Regions from separate parts of the Undibacterium sp. Tian12W genome, predicted to be linked through region 1. Evidence: predicted binding sites of a transcription regulator. Region 1 holds the regulator's gene; each other region holds the start of a gene.
The links. Region 1 encodes sigma-54, which starts transcription at its own class of promoters, with help from an activator protein. Its sites were predicted from a motif close to TGGCANGNAANCTGCTTT; they were not measured.
Positions count from the first base shown of each region.

Region 2: a site for sigma-54 is predicted at 1,833-1,850, ahead of ACO0LI_RS29735 (circularly permuted type 2 ATP-grasp protein). Genes of this name have one in related genera too.
Region 3: a site for sigma-54 is predicted at 2,136-2,153, ahead of glnA (type I glutamate--ammonia ligase). Genes of this name have one in related genera too.

Region 1 is NZ_JBMPPK010000015.1:10,034-16,179, forward strand. It holds gene ACO0LI_RS19095 (SIR2 family protein) at 1-915, opposite strand, end outside; gene hpf (ribosome hibernation-promoting factor, HPF/YfiA family) at 1,344-1,691, opposite strand; gene ACO0LI_RS19105 (RNA polymerase factor sigma-54) at 1,799-3,289, opposite strand; gene lptB (LPS export ABC transporter ATP-binding protein) at 3,301-4,056, opposite strand; gene ACO0LI_RS19115 (LptA/OstA family protein) at 4,058-4,621, opposite strand; gene lptC (LPS export ABC transporter periplasmic protein LptC) at 4,642-5,286, opposite strand; gene ACO0LI_RS19125 (KdsC family phosphatase) at 5,283-5,816, opposite strand; gene ACO0LI_RS19130 (KpsF/GutQ family sugar-phosphate isomerase) at 5,816-6,146, opposite strand, start outside.
Region 2 is NZ_JBMPPK010000041.1:11,881-18,026, forward strand. It holds gene ACO0LI_RS29725 (IPT/TIG domain-containing protein) at 1-418, opposite strand, end outside; gene ACO0LI_RS29730 (cytochrome-c peroxidase) at 612-1,703, opposite strand; gene ACO0LI_RS29735 (circularly permuted type 2 ATP-grasp protein) at 1,884-3,323, shown strand; gene ACO0LI_RS29740 (alpha-E domain-containing protein) at 3,459-4,409, shown strand; gene ACO0LI_RS29745 (transglutaminase family protein) at 4,420-5,226, shown strand; gene ACO0LI_RS29750 (peptidase) at 5,412-6,146, shown strand, end outside.
Region 3 is NZ_JBMPPK010000022.1:102,891-109,036, forward strand. It holds gene ACO0LI_RS24775 (putative bifunctional diguanylate cyclase/phosphodiesterase) at 1-1,634, opposite strand, end outside; gene glnA (type I glutamate--ammonia ligase) at 2,301-3,716, shown strand; gene ACO0LI_RS24785 (DUF4124 domain-containing protein) at 3,857-4,345, shown strand; gene glnL (nitrogen regulation protein NR(II)) at 4,431-5,504, shown strand; gene ntrC (nitrogen regulation protein NR(I)) at 5,582-6,146, shown strand, end outside.

The DNA of each region.
Region 1 (6,146 bases):
ACGTGCCAATGAAAGAACTTGGTCTGGGGAGCACGCGTCATTGCATGTATCATTTAGGCTTGGAGCTGAGGCCGTTGATTCAGGCCTAGAAAGCGAGTCAAGAAGATCGAGCAGACGGGTATGCTCTTTCGTCCCGTTCTGATTAATTGTTGTTGTGTAATTAACGAGGTGGATGCCATAGTTACGTCTCCAGTAGTCAGTTTCCGCCTCAGTCAAGTCGGCCATAATGGCATAGTGGTCACGAGTGCCACCTTTGTAAGTATTCGCAAGTAGATCCCGGACGTAAAGAAAATCTGGATCTCGCAAACCAAACCCAAGGTAAACAACTGGTCGACTTGCTAGCAGTATTTTCAAAGATTCTAATGCATTCTGTCGTTCTCCTTGAGGAAGTAATTGTCGATACTGCTCGCGCGTCAGAATTATGCTGTCACTGTCTGCCGCATCACCGTGAGGCTTAAAGACAAAGTCAATGGCGCGAGCGTGGATAATTTCGGCGGTTTCAGTCAGATGTCGATTCGTTATTGGTGGACGGAAAAATCGATCTGGTTGCCATTGCCGGAGAGCTTCTTCAATGAGATTATCGTAGTTCGTTGTGACAAAGCAGCGGGTTCTCAAAGCTACAATTTTTCTGTGAATATCATGCGGTCTAGCGACGCCATATCGACATGTGGCCCGAATAAAGTCGCCAATCTGCTGCTTCGTTAATTTATCAAACCCGTAGCTTGCAGCTTGTAATAGGTCACCACGGCCAACCTCCGCACGAACAAGCTCGGCGTTGGCACCTACTGATTCGACAAATTTCGCAAGTTCTTCAATTAGTCCTGACCAAGATGGAAGCCCTGACCATAATGATATTCCAGACCCAATGAATAAGACTGTATCTTCTTGAGTGAGAATTTGTTTCAGCTTATCCATAAAACTTTCCATTTTGTGATTGAACATTTACTGAATTTGAACAGTTAACCTTACAATACAGTGAATGAATACTATCTTCAATACTCGGAAAGTGCAGCTAAGTACCACGATTGTTGAAGCAACTAATCACAGACATAATACGTGCGCACATTACTTGAAGCTTTTTGCCCCGGCTTGTATCGACAGGGGACAAACGTTTTAGTCAAAGTACGTCATTTAACGAGCGACATGGCATGCCGCGAACGCCACTGGATTCCAGCTAATAGCACGCTGGAATGACGTTAATATGTATGCGGATTGTCTCAGAGTAATTCAGTTACTGATTGATGTAAATTGTTAACCTCAAAACCATTCACCCAACAAAAAGGACGCCTTCTAGCGTCCTTGTTTTGGATGTCCACAACCCTGTCAGGGTAAGGACTGGGGTCTTATGAAGCCGATGCCGGATCAGGTATGTGCTTGATGGCGTCGTGCTGATGGTCTTGCATTTTATCTTTATGCTTGATGACCTGGCGATCAAGTTTATCTACCAGTGCATCGATTGCTGCATACAGATCATGCGCCAGGCTTTCAACGTGAATATCTTTACCGCTGATATGCAAATTGATGTCGGCTTTGTGTCGTTTTTCCTTTTCCCGGAGCTTGTCCACCGTCAGGATGACGGCGATATCAATGACCTGGTCGAAATGCCGCCTGATACGTTCTAGTTTGGTATGTACATATTCACGAATTGCAGGAGTTACTTCGACGTGATGTCCACTGATGGTGAGATTCATACTGTGCTCCTATAGTGATGTTGCTTGCTATAACGATACGCTCTCAGCATTTATTTGCCTTGAGCTAAATCATATATAGCAATTCAAACCGTGATTACAAGGACTGCTTACAAAGATTTACGCAAACTGACTGGGGGGATTTTGAGGGCTTCACGGTATTTGGCAACTGTCCGTCGGGCAATTACCATGCCCTGTTCACCCAGCATGTCTGCAATTTTGCTATCAGAGAGTGGGCTTTTCTGGTCTTCTGCTCCTATCAACTGCTTGATGAGTGCACGTATCGCGGTGGAAGATGCTTCACCCCCTGTTTCCGTCGCGACATGGCTGCCGAAAAAGTACTTCAACTCAAACATGCCATGTGGGGTCAACATGTATTTTTGGGTTGTTACACGTGAGATAGTGCTCTCGTGTAATCCTAGTGTATCAGCAATTTCGCGCAAAACAAGGGGGCGCATTGCAACAGCACCGTGCGTGAAAAAATTGCGTTGCCTTTCGACTATGGCTTGTGCAACGCGCAATATAGTCTCAAAACGTTGCCGCATATTCTTGATGAGCCAGCGGGCTTCCTGCAATTGCGCGCCCATGCCAGCCTCGCCACGGTTTTGCTTCATGATGTTGGCATACATGCTGCTTACCCGCAGCCTGGGCATGACATCCTGATTCAGCATGACTTGCCAGCCGTTGCCGGATTTTCTGACGATCACATCTGGTACGACATAGTCCGATTCATCGGCAGCAAAGGCCAGGCCAGGTCGTGGTTTGCACAGGCGGATAATGGTTTGTGCATCGCGCAAATCTTCGTCGTCGCAATCGAAGATTTTCTTGAGTTTGGTGAAATCTCTTTGTGCAAATAAAGCCAGTTGTGTTTCAACAATTTGCAATGCCAGCCTGCGTGTGACGAAAGCAACTTTTGGCAGACGCCTGATTTGCAAGGCCAGGCATTCAGACGGGCTGCGCGCACCGACACCTGCCGGATCAAAGCTTTGCAGCATGTTCAGCGCAAACGCCAGCTCTTCTGGTTCTACGCACAGTTCCAGTGGTAAACTGGCATGTATTTCATCTAATGTTTCGGTCAGGTAACCGTTATTGTCGAGCGCATCGATCATCAACTCGACCAGGGCACGGTCACGCGGTTCGCGCAGGTTAAGACGCATCTGTTCCTGCAAGTGCTCACGCAGGGTGATATGGGCTGCACCGAGCTGCGGGCGGCCATCTTCATCATCGCCAGATTTGCTGCCATGCTGTACATCATCAAAGCCCCAGTCTTCTTCGCTGGAAGTGGTGCTGTCATTGCTGATGACGGTTTCTGCATCTGCGGCAGTCGGTTCTGCTGACCTGTCACTGTCTTCTCTTGCTGCCGGTGCTTCCATGCCGGCATCTGCAGAAGTACTGCTGGTATTGATGGCACCATCGGCCAGCAGGCGTACGGCGTGATCGAGGGGATCATCGACACGTTCCAGCATGGGGTTATCGGTCAGCAGCGTCTCCAGCTCCTGATGCAATTCCAAAGTGGATAACTGCAATAATCGTATTGATTGCTGCAATTGCGGCGTTAAGGCCAGATGTTGTGAGGTACGTAGTTGCAGGCTTTGTTTCATGATGATTCCCGTCACATCCGGAAGTGTTCTCCGAGATAAACGCGACGTACAGATTCATTTTGTATGATGTCGTCAGGCTTGCCGCTGGCAAGTACCGCGCCCTGGTTGATGATATAGGCGTGATCGCAGATGCCCAGGGTTTCGCGTACATTATGATCGGTGATCAAGACACCTATGCCGCGTTCCTTGAGGAAGCGCACGATGCGTTGAATTTCGATGACGGCGATAGGATCAACACCGGCAAAGGGCTCATCGAGCAAGACAAAGCGTGGGTTGGTCGCGAGTGCGCGGGCAATTTCGACGCGGCGGCGTTCACCACCTGACAGTGACAAGGCCTGGCTTTCACGTATTTTTTCTATCTGCAAATCTGCCAGCAGGGCATTGAGCCTTTGCTCAATTTTCTTGGCACCGAGATATTTGCCTTCGCTGTCTTTTTGCAATTCGAGTACGGCACGGATATTGTCCTCTACCGTCAGCTTGCGAAATACCGAAGCTTCTTGCGGCAGGTAAGACAAACCCAGTACGGCGCGTTCATGGATAGGCAGTTGAGAAATATTCACGTCATCGATCGTGATATCCCCTGCGTCGGAAGGTACCAGGCCGACGATCATGTAAAACGAAGTGGTTTTGCCTGCGCCATTCGGGCCCAGCAAACCCACGACTTCGCCACTTTTCAATAGCAGTGAGACATCGCGCACGACCTGGCGCGCGCCATAGCGCTTTTGCAAGCCCTTGACAAGCAAGGTGCTGCTTGACTGTGCAGTCATCTTATTTAGCCTGTTTTTCTGGTTTTGGTTGCAAGGTGATGGTGATATTGCCTGAACCATCTACATGCTGGCCACTGGTCGAATTCGTGCCAACAAAAACATCATTCTTGCTGTCATAAGACAGGTATTCACCTTCCTGTTCCTGGGTGACGCGTTTGCCTTCGAGGTAGCGTACCTTGGCCTTGGAAATGAATTTGACGATTTCTGTACTCTGGTTGTATTCAGCACGGTCAGCTTCGCCATCTACCCACAGATCAGGGCCACCATCGCGTTTCTGGCGGAAGGTGACTTTGCGGCCACTGCCACCTGTCAGAACAACAAACTGATCGCCATTCGGGGCTTCGGTCACGACGGCACTCTCAGAAGTGACGGTCAGGGTGCCGCGCACCAGGGACACGCCCTTGGATAATCTGCTGACGCTGGCTTTGCCATCACTGATGCCATAACCTGCTTTGATGATGGTTTCTTTATTACTATCGGCTTTTTCTGCATTCGCAGAAACACAGGCCAGGCCCAGGCAGGCCAGGCTGATCAAGCGTGTGACGCTAAATGATGTTTTGATCATGTGCATATTCGCTTTCTTGCTTATTTATTCCCGGTTTTGGGGGCGGGTTCACGTTTCTTGAGTTGAATGTAAACCTTGCTCAGCAATTCCAGGCCTTGGGTTGAATTATTGGCAATCATGCCAGTTGCAGTTGAGTGCAGTTTGCCGGTCGTAATTGAAACCGGTTTGTCGGTTTTAACGATATCGTCATCCGGCAGGAGCAAAAGATAATCAGACTCCACACGCACGAATTGTGAACTCAGGCCCTCGGGCCTTTCCATGCTGACATTGTCATACAGATGAACCATGTCATGCTCGCGCTTGGGCGTGGTCAGCGATGATTTTTGCGATACCACGGCGAGTTCAGCACGCAGATGCAGCGGTGGTCTGTCCTTGTCAAAGCTGTTGATCTGCGGGTGCTTGATTTCTATATTGTCAGTCCGCGGCAAATGCACCAGGCTGTCACCAGTGATATGGTAATTGGCCTTGCCATTGTTCGATAACCGGATGAAATTGAATTTCTCGACATAGTAATCAGGCGCTGATCTGGCGGAAGTGCGGTTTTGCTCATCGTCGGCATGCCGGCGTATGACTTCCATGACCCAGATCGTGCCCATGGTGATCACGCCCAGCAGGATCACGGCCAGCCAGATGCGGAAGCGGTCTATGGTCATTTGGGGTTTCATGTCAGATATGCTTGTAAAGCCTGTTCATATTTGCCCTGGGCACGCAGGATGAAGTCGCAGACTTCGCGCGCAGCACCCTGGCCGCCACTGGCTCTGGTGATGTACTGAACACGTTGTTGTACTTCAGCATGGGCATTCGGTACGCTGGCTGCAAAGCCAACCCTGGTCAGTATCGGTAAATCAATCACGTCGTCACCGATAAAGCCGCAGTGTTCAGCAGGGATATCCAGCTTCGCCAGCAGGTCAAGAAATGCACTCTTCTTGTCATGGATACCCTGGCTGACATGGCTGATGCCAAGATCAGCCGCTCGCTTGCTGACGATGGCCGATTGCCGCGCACTGATGATGGCCGTGATAATGCCTGCCTGTTGCAAGAGCTTGATACCTTGCCCATCCAGCACATTAAAGCATTTCATCATTTCGCCGTCTGGCCCAAAGTACAGGCTGCCATCAGTCAGTATGCCATCGACATCAAAAATCATGAGCCGGACTTTGCTGGCTCTTTCTACAGAATCTACAGGATTATTCATCAGATCACCTTGGCCCTGGTCAGGTCATGGATATGCAAGGCACCCACCAGCTTGCCGCTGTCGTCAGCGACCAGCAACTGGTTGATGCGGTAAGTTTCCATGACTTCGACGGCTTCGACAGCCAATTGTTCCGGGCGTATGCGGCGCGGCGCGTGGTTCATGACATCGGCAATGCGCAACTGGGTGAAATCACGCGTGCCATCCATCAGGCGGCGCAAGTCACCATCGGTGAAGATGCCCAGCACCTGCTGCTGTTCATCCACTACGGCAGTCATCGCCATACCTTTTTTGGTAATTTCCAGCAGCGCAGTTTTCAGGCTGGTTTCTGGC
Region 2 (6,146 bases), on a different contig from region 1:
TGTTTGCAGCTACGTTGTCAAAGCCGCTACCAAAGATGGTGACTGTGGTGCCCGCGCTACCGCCGGAGGGTGAGAATTCGGCAATAGAGAGTGCCGTCGTGGCGTTCTTTTGTATGTTCTGGATATTGCCAACTGCATCATAAGTGTATTGCACACTTTTGCCGTCAGCTGCTACCACGCTGACCAGGCGGCCGAGTTTGTCATATACGTATTGGACATCAGCCGCCAGCGCAGGCGATGTGAGATGCGTGCCCAGGCAGAACGCCAGCAGGCATAAAGCGCGGTAAGGCCGCGCTGCAAAAAGCCGGATGAAAATGCTTTGTGCGGCCAATACAATCGCCAACAAGCGTACAAGGCCATGTTTCAGGCAAAACCGGTGCTGCATTGTCATCCCTTTGCGTCCATCTATTGTCAGCATTGGGCTGATGCACGTAAAAATTACGGACAGGCAATAGTTAATTTATATTAAAGTCATGCATTCAACACAACTATAATGCAAAGAGAACAAGTTCACTTATTTATTTTTTACTTTTATTTTCTTAAAAATAAAGACACCTGATGAAAAATATGGCAGTAATTTGCGTGTCTTTTGACGATGACACGGCACGAGCTTATTTAAACGAGGGGGCAGACAAGAGGTGTTTGGGCAAGGGTGCACTGGTCAAGGATTTTAAAAACTCAACCAGATCGGCTTTTTCCAAAGGGGTGAGTATCAGCGGTTTTTGCGATTCGGCACTGCGGTAATAAATTTCCATTTCAACGGTGGCTTCGAGCGTGGCGACGCTGCCGTCGTGCATGTAGGGTGCGGTCAGGGCGACGTTGCGCAGGCTGGGTGTACGGAATTTGGCGATGTCTGCTGGCTTGAGGGTGACTGCAAAACGCCCAAGCTCGGCGATGTCTTCATCGCTGAGCACTGCCTGGTCCAGGCTGATTTTTTGTTCTTGCGCACGCACCAGACGTTGTGTCAGCTCTGGCAGGCGGGCTTCGATCTTTTTAAAGCCGACACCCAAGCCATGGAACTGGTTGTCGGTGAACAAAGCGTTTGTCTTTTCTATTTTGTGACAGTTGACGCATAGAGCACTGCCCATGAAAAGTTGCAGGCCGCGTTGTGCGGCGGGGCTGATGCTGGATTTATCGTTTTGGAAGTAATAGCGGTCAAACGGGCTGTCGCCTGCTACCAGCATACGTTCGAAACTTGCCAACGCACCAGCAACTTGCTCCAGTTTTATTGCGGCAGGTTTGGTGTTATAGGCCTGCTGTATCAGCTTGCGGTAAGCTGGATCCTTGCTTAAACCTGCGAGGATGGCTTGCTGGTCTTGCAGGCCATGTTCACGCGGATTTAAAAATGGATCGATGGCCTGGGATTCAAGCGTGTTGCGCCGCCCATCCCAAAACTGGCTTTGATTAAAGGCGGCATTGATGAGACTGGGGGTATTGCGTGTGCCGATTTGCCCTCTGATGCCTTCTGCCAGTTTTTTACCATCGCTAAAAGCCAACTCTGGCTGATGACAAGTGGCACAACTTACTGTGCCATCGCGGCTCAGGTTTTTATCAAAAAAAATCTGCTGCCCCAGCCTGCCTTTGGCGACATCTGCTACTTGTGGCATGTCAGGCAAACCCGTCAATGCCTGTTGATTACTGCCTTCAGAAACGGCCAGGCGGCAAGCGGCTGACAACATCAACAGACATATGAGTGCTCGCATTTTGTTGGGCATACGACCTGAGCTTTGATAAAAAATGAACATTGTACTATCGTCAGCTCAGCCACTCTTGTTTGCCTGATCGACTGATAACGACAAAAAAACCACGCTACGGTTAGCCACAATGTTATCTGGCACGTTTCTTGATATGCTGTATTGGAACCGTAACCACGAGACTAGAACATGGCCAAGTTTTTCAATGAAATGCATGCCTATGATGGCGCCGCATCTGATGGCGCGGGCGGAGAATTGACGCGGGAACATTACCGTGAGTTTTGCAACTGGCTGGCACAACAGCCTGCCGAACGATTGAAACGCAAGCGGGCCGAGGCGGACCTGAGCTTTCGGCGGGTGGGTATTACCTTTGCTGTGTATGGTGACGATGCGGGTACTGAGAGGCTGATCCCGTTTGACATCATCCCGCGCATTATCCATGCGGGTGAATGGGCGCAACTGCAAAAGGGCCTGGCGCAGCGGGTGCAGGCGCTGAACATGTTTATCCATGATATTTATCACGACCAGAATATCATCAAGGCGGGCATCATCCCTGCCGAGCAAATCTATAAAAATGCCCAATATCGCCCTGAAATGCAGGGTATTTCAGTCGCTTCTGACATTTATGCCCATATTGCGGGTGTGGATATTGTGCGCGCTGGCGAAGGTGAATTCTACGTACTGGAAGACAATTTGCGGGTGCCGTCTGGCGTGTCTTATATGCTGGAAGACCGCAAGATGATGATGCGGCTATTTCCTGAACTGTTTGCACGTAACAAGATAGCGCCGGTTGATCATTATCCTGACATGTTGCTGGATAACCTGCGCTCAGTCGCGCCCATGGGTGTGGATAACCCTACTGTCGTGGTCATGACACCGGGCATGTATAACTCGGCTTATTTTGAGCATGCCTTCCTGGCCCAGCAGATGGGTGTTGAGCTGGTAGAAGGCAAGGATTTGTTTGTCAATGATAATGCGGTCTTCATGCGTACCACGCGTGGGCCAAAGCGGGTGGATGTGATTTACCGACGTATTGATGATGATTTTCTTGATCCGCTGGCTTTCCGGCCTGACTCTTCATTAGGTGTGCCGGGCCTGCTGTCGGTGTATAGAGCAGGCCGCGTAACGCTGGCGAATGCGATAGGCACGGGCGTTGCGGATGATAAATCGATTTACCCATTCGTGCCGGACATGGTCAGGTTTTACCTGACGGAAGAACCGATCTTGAATAACGTGCCAACTTACCAGTGCCGCAAACCAGACGACCTGTCTTATACCTTGGCAAATCTGGGTGACCTGGTGGTCAAGGAAGTACATGGTGCAGGTGGTTACGGCATGCTGGTGGGACCAGCTTCAACCAAGGCGCAGATAGAAGATTTTCGTCAGCGTTTGCTGGCCAAGCCTGATGGTTATATAGCCCAGCCTACACTGGCATTGTCGGCCTGCCCTACCTTTGTTGAAAGCGGCATTGCCCCGCGCCATATTGATTTGCGCCCCTTTGTCTTGTCTGGCAAAACCATCTCCATGGTGCCTGGCGGCTTGACGCGAGTGGCCTTGCAGGAGGGCTCGCTGGTGGTCAACTCCTCACAAGGTGGTGGGACCAAAGATACCTGGATACTTGAAAATTAAATCAGTAGGACGTACGCAAAACCGCCCCAGCTGCGTTGCAGCGCCTAGCCGTACTAAAGTACTGTCTTCGTCGCTACGCCTTGCTGGGACAATTTTGCGTAAGTCCTAAAAAAAATTTAAGTTGGGAGAAAATACATGCTGAGCCGTACCGCTGATCATTTGTTCTGGATGGCGCGCTATACCGAGCGCGCAGAAAATACTGCCCGTATGCTGGATGTGAATATCCAGACTTCGATGTTGCCACAGTCTGCTGAAGATGCTGAGCGCGGCTGGCGTGCCATGCTGGGTATCTCTGAATTACAGTCTGCCTTTGACCATCAATATGGTTTGCTGACAAAGAAGGATGTGCTGGACTTCATGGTCAGGGACCCGATGAACCCTTCGTCGATAGCCTCCTGTCTGAAGGAAGCGCGTGAGAATGCCCGCGCAGTACGCGGTACGCTGACGACCGAGGTATGGGAAACCCAGAATGCCACCTGGCTGGATATGCAGGACAGGCTGTCGGACACAATACTGGAAAACGACCCCAGCCAGTTTTTTGAATGGGTCAAATACCGCTCTCATCTGTCACGTGGCGTAACGCTGGGTACCATGTTAAAAGACGAGGCAGTACATTTCATCCGCCTGGGCACCTTTATAGAACGCGCCGACAATACGGCGAGGATACTGGATGTGAAGTTTCACGGTGCCAAGGAAAGCGGGCGCGGCAATGACAGCCTGCAAAGAGATTTCTATTATTGGGCAGCGCTGCTGCGCTCAGTATCGGGTTTTGAAATTTACCGCAAGGTCTATCGTGATGTGATTACGCCTGAGCGCGTGGCAGAATTGCTAATGCTGCGTGGTGACATGCCGCGCTCTCTGCTGGCCTGCATGGATGAAGTCGTCGCCAACCTCAAGGAAGTGCGTAATGACGTATCAGCAGACACCGAGCGTTTTGCTGGTAAGCTGCATGCAGAATTGCAATTTGCCCGCATTGAAGAAATATTGGCAGAAGGTTTGCATGACAACCTGACGCGTTTCCTGGAAAACGTCTTTGATCTGGGTAACCGCGTCAGCCGCGATTTCCTGGTGCCGCTGGCGGCTTGAGAAAAATATCATGCAACTTTTTATACGTCACGAGACCATCTACCGTTATTCGGCCCCGGTGACCTACACCATACAGCAATTGCGTCTGACACCGCGTGCCGAGCTGCACCAGCATGCGATTTCCTGGCAGATCAAAACGGCCGGGCAACGCCATGCCTACATTGATGCTTACGGTAATCCTTCTCATACGCTGACCATTACTGGTCAGCATCATGAGGTTGCCATCATCGCCGAGGGAGTGGTTGAACTGAGCACGCCTTATCAAGGCCGCATCACCGACCCGGATACTTTTTCGCCCCTGGTATTTACCGTACCTACGCGCCTGACTGAACCGGTACCAGTGATAGTGGACTTTGCCAAAACACACTTACCTGACAGCGGCAAGACCAGCACAGCTGCACTATTAAATTTGGCGACGCACATTCGTGGTGCAGTCGAGTACCAGACTGGTGCAACTATCGTCACAACCAGTGCCAGCGATGCCCTGTTGCTGGGCCGCGGCGTCTGCCAGGACCATGCCCACATCATGCTGGCCTGCTGCCATGCCCGTGGCATACCGGCCCGCTACGTTTCTGGTTATATTGACCCGGAATCCACTGGCCATGCTGACAGCCATGCCTGGGTTGATGTCTGGGTAGAAGACGCCGACTATAGCGGCTGGGTCAGCGTGGATGCCACCCATGCGGTTTTGATGACAGACTCCTATTGTCGCCTGGCCATAGGGCGCGATTATGATTCAGCCGCGCCAGTACGCGGCGTGCGCCGTGGTGGCGGACTGGAAACCCTGAGTGTGACGGTGCAGGTAACTCCACGATAAGGCATGAATACGTCCATGCATACGATCATGAACGTGTTCATGAATTGACCGCGAATTGACCACGAATTGTCGAAGAATACAGCGCTGGTCAATTGTTACAGGCATTGCATACAAATGTGACAAGCGTATTTCAATGCTCCGGTTTCGGGTAGAATTCTAGTTTCTATGGATCAAAACTCTGCACTATGACTTACTGTATTGGCATGCGCCTGGACGCCGGGCTGGTGTTTCTCTCCGACTCACGCACCAATGCAGGCGTGGATCAGGTAGGCACCTTCCGCAAGATGTCGGTGTTTGAAAACCCTGGCGACCGCACCATGGTGCTGATGACAGCTGGTAACTTGTCGATTTCACAATCGATACGTCAACTGGTATCTGATCATGTGGATGCCAATGGCAACAGTATCTGGACTGCGACGAATATGTATGAGGCAGCCCGCATACTCGGTGAGGCGGTACGCACCGTGTATCACCGTGACGCCAAGTCCTTGTCTGAGTTTGGCATAGACTTTAATGTCAGCCTGATTTTTGGTGGCCAGATCAAGGGCGAGCGTTGCCGTTTGTTTCAGATTTATTCTGCCGGTAATTTCATCGAATCACATAATGAAAACACTTACTTCCAGATTGGTGAAGCGAAGTACGGCAAACCCATTATAGACCGTGTAGTTACCCCAGCGACGCCGCTTGATGAGGCGGCCAAGTGCGCGCTGATCTCAATGGACTCTACCCTGCGTTCTAACGTGTCTGTTGGTTTGCCGCTGGATTTGCTGGTGTATGAAGACAATAAACTGGCCATCACCCACTTCGTCACGATCGACGAGAAAAACCAGTATTTTCAGATGATACGTAATACCTGGGGCCAGCAATTGAAGTCTGTCTTTGAAAGCATAGACGACCCGGTCTGGAATGCCAGCCCTGAA
Region 3 (6,146 bases), on a different contig from region 1:
ATGATGGTTTTGGTGATGACGGCATCATTGTTATTATTGAGGATGTCGCGTACGAAGGACTGGTCTATCTTGAGCTGGTCCAGCGGCAGGCGTTTGAGGTAAGACAGGGATGAGTAGCCGGTGCCAAAGTCATCTAGTGAAAAACCTACGCCTCTGGCTTTGAGCTGGTTCATCTTGTCTATGGTTTCTTCTATATTATCGATGAGCAGACTTTCTGTCAGTTCGAGCTTGAGTTTGCTGGCTTCAATCTCATAGCGGGCGATGTTATCCAGCACCTGTGCAACAAAATCATATTGCCTGAACTGACGGGCGCTGACATTCACTGCCAGGCTCATATGCTGTTTATCTTCTGTTTTTTTCCAATCGGCCAGTTTGATGCAGGCGGTTTTTAATATCCATGCGCCCAGGCTGAGGATGAGGCCTGATTCTTCTGCGAGTGGGATAAAGTCGGATGGCGGTATCAAGCCCTTTTGTGGATGTTGCCAGCGCACCAGGGCTTCTGCGCCGGTGATCTGACCTGTGCTGCTGACCTGCGGCTGGTAATGCAGAACGAACTGTTCTTGCTGCAGGCCCAGGCGCATGTCGGCTTCCAGTGCTGCGCGGGTGTTGACGATGACAAGCATGTCTTTGTCAAAGAAGCGGAAACTATTGCCGCCACTGGACTTGGCCTCATACATGGCGACTTCTACCTGTTTGAGCAGTTCTTCGGCTGAGGTGCTTTGTCTGTCAAACAGGGTGATGCCTATGCTGGCACTGCTGTGATATTCAGTGTGTTCTAAATCATAGGGGGCGAGCAGGTCTGCCAGGATTTTGGTGGCGATCATTTGTGCTTCTATGGCGGTTTCGCGGATGTTGTCGCTGAGTTCTTCGAGCAGTAATACAAATTCATCGCCGCCGTATCGTGCCAGGGTGTCGCCTTTGCGTATGCTGTGGGCCAGGCGTTTTGCGGCAACCTTTAAGAGCATGTCGCCTTTGCCGTGACCACTGCTGTCATTGATGGTCTTGAAATTATCGAGATCAAGAAACAATACAGCGCCATACAGATTACTGCGGCTCTTTGCCAGCAGGCTGTGTTGCAGGCGGTCTATTAATAGTCTGCGGTTGGCCAGTCCTGTCAGCGGGTCGTGATAGGCAAGGTGTTCCAGTTTTGCTTCTGCTGCTTTTCTCTGGGTGATGTCGAGCATGGTGGCTACATAGTTGATAACCTGGCCGCTCTGGTTTTTGACGGCAGTGATGGTCAGCCATTCTGGATAGACTTCGCCATTTTTTCTGCGGTTCCAGATTTCACCCTGCCAATAGGCGTTGGCATCGAGTTGTCTGCCCATGTCTTCATAATAGCTATTGCCATGCAACCCGGATTTGAGCAGACTGGTTTGCTTGCCCAGTGCTTCTTCGCGGCTATAGCCGGTGATGTGAGTGAACGCATTGTTGACACGCAAAATAGTACGGTGCTGGTCGGTGATGACCATGCCTTCCTGGGCTTCAAAGGCAATCGCGGCGATGCGCAAGTCTTCTTCTATATGTTTGCGCTTTGCTCGCTGTTTGCAGATGATTTTTTTGAGTCGTTTTTTTTGTTCACCTGCTTCTTGCAGCAGTTTGATTAGTTTCAAGGTGACAGAGGTGCTTGCCAGCATGGACAGGATCAAGGTCAGGGCGGCAAGCAAAAACGGCTTTCGCGGGCAGGGGTGGGGCAACATAATATATAGGCTGAAAAATCAATACCGGCTGAAAAACATTGCCAGCGGGGCGGCAGTTCTGTGCTGGATCTTTGTAATTGACATGCGGCCAGACTGGCAAAGATGGTGACAGTCTAAATGAGCGCGAATGCGACACGAGCCTATACAAAGGAAAGTTGATTTTGATCAAGCATATTTGCTTTTTATGAAACATTGCTCATGGGGTGGCAGCGTTTCATCCAATACGATTTTGATCAGCTGAAAAATTGCACCAAAAAAATGCGCAATAGCAGTTTTAAATCAATAACGCACCAAAAACGAACATTTAATTTTGCGTGCATTGTTTTGGTGTGAATTGTATTTTGTCTGTTTGTTAAGCAGTTTCCCTTTTGGTCAGGAAAACGCCACAAAAACAAGCATTTAACAAATTTCGATTTTATATATGTCTGATCTGGATGATGGCACGGTTTCTGCTATTATCCCCACTGAGTTTAGCCGCCAGGCGAAAATGCTGTTGTAAGAGCAATAAGGCAAGGTTTGTCTGTTGGTCAAAATTGCACATAACTGGCAGGCGCAGGGCTCGGCAATTTCCGAATTTATTTTTAGCTCTCAGAGGAGTTTCACATGGCAATGACAGCCGCAGAAGTCTTGAAAATGGCGAAAGATAACGAAGTCAAATTCGTTGATTTTCGCTTTGCTGATACCCGAGGCAAAGAACAGCACGTAACTGTTCCAATTTCCCAGTTCGACATCGATAAATTCGAATCTGGCCACGCATTCGACGGCTCGTCCATCGCTGGCTGGAAAGGCATTGAAGCATCCGACATGTTGTTGATGCCTGATCCATCTACTGCCAACATTGATCCATTCTTCGAAGAAACCACATTGTTCATGCAGTGTGACGTGATCGAGCCATCTGATGGCAAAGGTTATGACCGTGACCCACGTTCCATCGCGAAACGTGCTGAAGCGTATCTGAAATCCTCAGGCATTGGTGATACAGCTTACTTTGGCCCAGAACCAGAATTCTTCATTTTTGACAGCGTACGCTGGAAAGTAGATATGTCTGGCTGTTTCGTCAAGATTGATTCTGACGAAGCTTCCTGGACGACAGGTGAAAAACTGGAAGGCGGCAATACTGGCCACCGTCCAACGGTGAAGGGCGGTTACTTCCCGGTTCCTCCAGTCGATAGCTTCCAGGACATGCGTTCTGAAATGTGTCTGATTCTGGAATCCCTGGGTATCCCGGTTGAAGTGCATCACCATGAAGTGGCTGGCGCTGGTCAAAATGAGATCGGTACCAAGTTCTCTACTCTGGTAGAACGCGCTGACTGGACACAAAACCTGAAATACGTAGTCTGGAATGTTGCCCATACTTATGGCAAGACAGCGACTTTCATGCCTAAACCTATCGTTGGCGACAACGGCTCTGGCATGCACGTGCATCAATCCATCTGGAAAGATGGCAAAAATCTGTTTGCTGGTGACGGCTATGCTGGTTTGTCTGATTTCGCCCTGTACTACATCGGCGGTATCATCAAGCACGCTAAAGCACTGAATGCGATCACTAACCCAGGTACCAACTCTTACAAGCGTCTGGTTCCAGGTTATGAAGCTCCGGTGAAACTGGCTTACTCTGCCCGTAACCGTTCTGCTTCCATCCGTATTCCTTACGTTGCCAATCCTAAGGGCCGCCGTATCGAAACACGTTTCCCTGATCCACTGGCGAACCCATACCTGTGCTTCTCTGCACTGATGATGGCAGGTCTGGACGGCGTACAGAACAAGATCCATCCTGGCGAAGCAGCCAGCAAAGATCTGTACCATTTGCCACCAGAAGAAGATGCATTGATCCCAACAGTGTGCGCATCTTTGGAAGAAGCACTGGATGCATTGAACAAAGACCGCGAGTTCCTGACACGCGGTGGCGTATTCAGCGACAGCATGATTGATGCTTACATTGATTTGAAAATGCAAGAAGTACAACGCTTCCGCATGACAACTCACCCTGTTGAATTTGACATGTACTATTCTCTGTAATTACCCTCTGCAATCAGGGTAAAAACGCAAAAAAGCGGGGGTAACCCCGCTTTTTTTGTTACAAATGCTAATTTGTTCGTAATTGTGTTGCACGGCTGCATGACATACACTTACAGTCTATCCATGAATATTGCCTTCCTATGAACCGACTCTTGTCAGGATTACTTCTTTTTATTGGCGTGCAGGCGTATGCCCATGCACAGGCCGAGGTATATCTATGCGTCGATGATAATGGCAAAAAAGAATACAAGAACACAGGTGCTGTCAAAGGCTGCAAGAAAGTGGATTTGCAAGGCCTGACTGTTCTGCCAGCGCCTGTATTGCCGGCCCCTGCCAAGAAACCGCAAGGCAAGCCTGCCAGCAGCCCCAGTGATTTCCCCAAGGTAGATGACAGTACGCAAAAAGCCAGGGATTCTGACCGCAAACAGATTTTGCAGGACGAATTGAAGACAGAAGAGCAAAAACTGGCGAATATCAAGAAAGAATACAATAATGGTGAGCCTGAGCGTCGTGGTGATGAAAGAAATTTCGCCAAATATCAGGAACGCACCAATTTGATGAAAGAAGACATCAGTCGCACCGAAAAAAACATAGAAGCACTAAAACGTGAAATTGCCAATGCAAAATAAGTTGCCAGTGTGAACGGCAAAAGTGCTTCCGGGCATGATGCTTGCGTAAAGGTCGCTCTGTGCGGCCTTTTTTTATGGACAAGTTTTGAAAACTCCACTTACCTCATTTGCCGGACTTGACCTGCTGACATCCGCGGTCATTGTGCTGGATGCTGAAGGCAGCATTTTATTTGCCAATGCTGCTGCTGAAAACTTGCTTGATTCTTCTTTCAAGTCACTGACACATTTAAAGCTGACAGACCTGTTCCTTAATGGGCAGGAATTGACTGCGGTCTTTCATCAGGCAGTAGCTCACCAGTTTGCTGACAAGCGCCAGGACCTGACTTTGGAGCGGGCAGGGCGTGACCCCTTGCATGTGCACAGCATCGTCACTGCACTCGATAATCCTGATACGCCAGTGCTGATAGAGCTGCGTGAAAACGTACAGCAACTCAAGCTTGACAGGGAAGAGCGCATGCTCGACCAGAGCAAAGCGAACAAGGAGTTGATACGCAATCTGGCGCATGAGATCAAGAACCCACTAGGTGGCATACGTGGTGCAGCGCAATTGCTGGAGCTGGAATTGCCCGAGCGCCACCTGCGCGAATTGCGTGAATATACCCAGGTCATCATCAAGGAGGCCGACAGGTTGCAGACCCTGGTAGATCGCTTGCTGGCACCGCATCGTTTGCCACATATCGTTGGCGACGTGAATATCCATGAAGTGTGTGAACGTGTGCGCAGCCTGATCGTTGCTGAGTTCCCGCAAGGGCTGACGATCAGTCGTGACTATGATTTATCGATACCTGAATTTCGTGGTGACAAAGAACAGCTTATCCAGACAGTGTTAAACATTGCCCATAATGCCGCGCAGGCATTGAGTGAGCGTATCAGGCAGGGTGATGCGGTGCTGACTTTCAAGTCGCGCGTGGTGCGCCAGATCACTTTGGCCAAGGTTCGTTACAGGCTGGCATTAGACTTGCATATCATCGATAACGGTCCGGGCATCCCACCCGAGATTCGCAACCGTATTTTCTATCCCCTGGTGTCAGGCAAGGAAGGCGGTAGCGGTTTGGGATTGACGCTGGCACAAACTTTCGTTGAACAACATTTGGGTGTCATCGAATGTGAGAGCCGGCCAGGATGTACGGATTTCCGGATACTGATACCACTACCTTAAATAAGGGTGTGGCAAAGCGGCGGCACCAAAAGTGCTCCTTCTATCGATATGCTTAACACAGACTGCAAAACGACAATATGAAACCAATCTGGATAGTGGACGACGACGATTCAATTCGCTGGGTGCTGGAAAAAGCACTGGCGAGAGAAAATCTGGCAACCCGCAGCTTCACCAATGCAAGAGATGCAATGAATGCCTTGCAAAGCGATACGCCACAAGTGCTGGTGTCTGACATACGCATGCACGGCGCATCCGGCCTTGAACTCTTGCAAACCGTCAAAGCCAAATATCCTGGCTTGCCTGTAATTATCATGACGGCGTTTTCTGATCTGGAATCAGCAGTTGCGGCTTTTCAGGGCGGTGCGTTTGAATACCTTGCCAAGCCGTTTGACCTGGACAAGGCCGTAGAGCTGATACGCCGCGCCATGGATGAGAGCCTGCGCGAATCCAGCGTAGAGCAAAGCATGTCTGAAACGCCTGAGATACTTGGTCAGGCACCTGCCATGCAAGATGTGTTTCGCGCCATAGGCCGGTTGTCACAATCGAATGTGACGGTGCTCATTACTGGCGAATCGGGCAGCGGTAAAGAATTGGTGGCACGTGCATTGCACAAGCATAGCCCGCGTTCTTCTCAACCTTTCA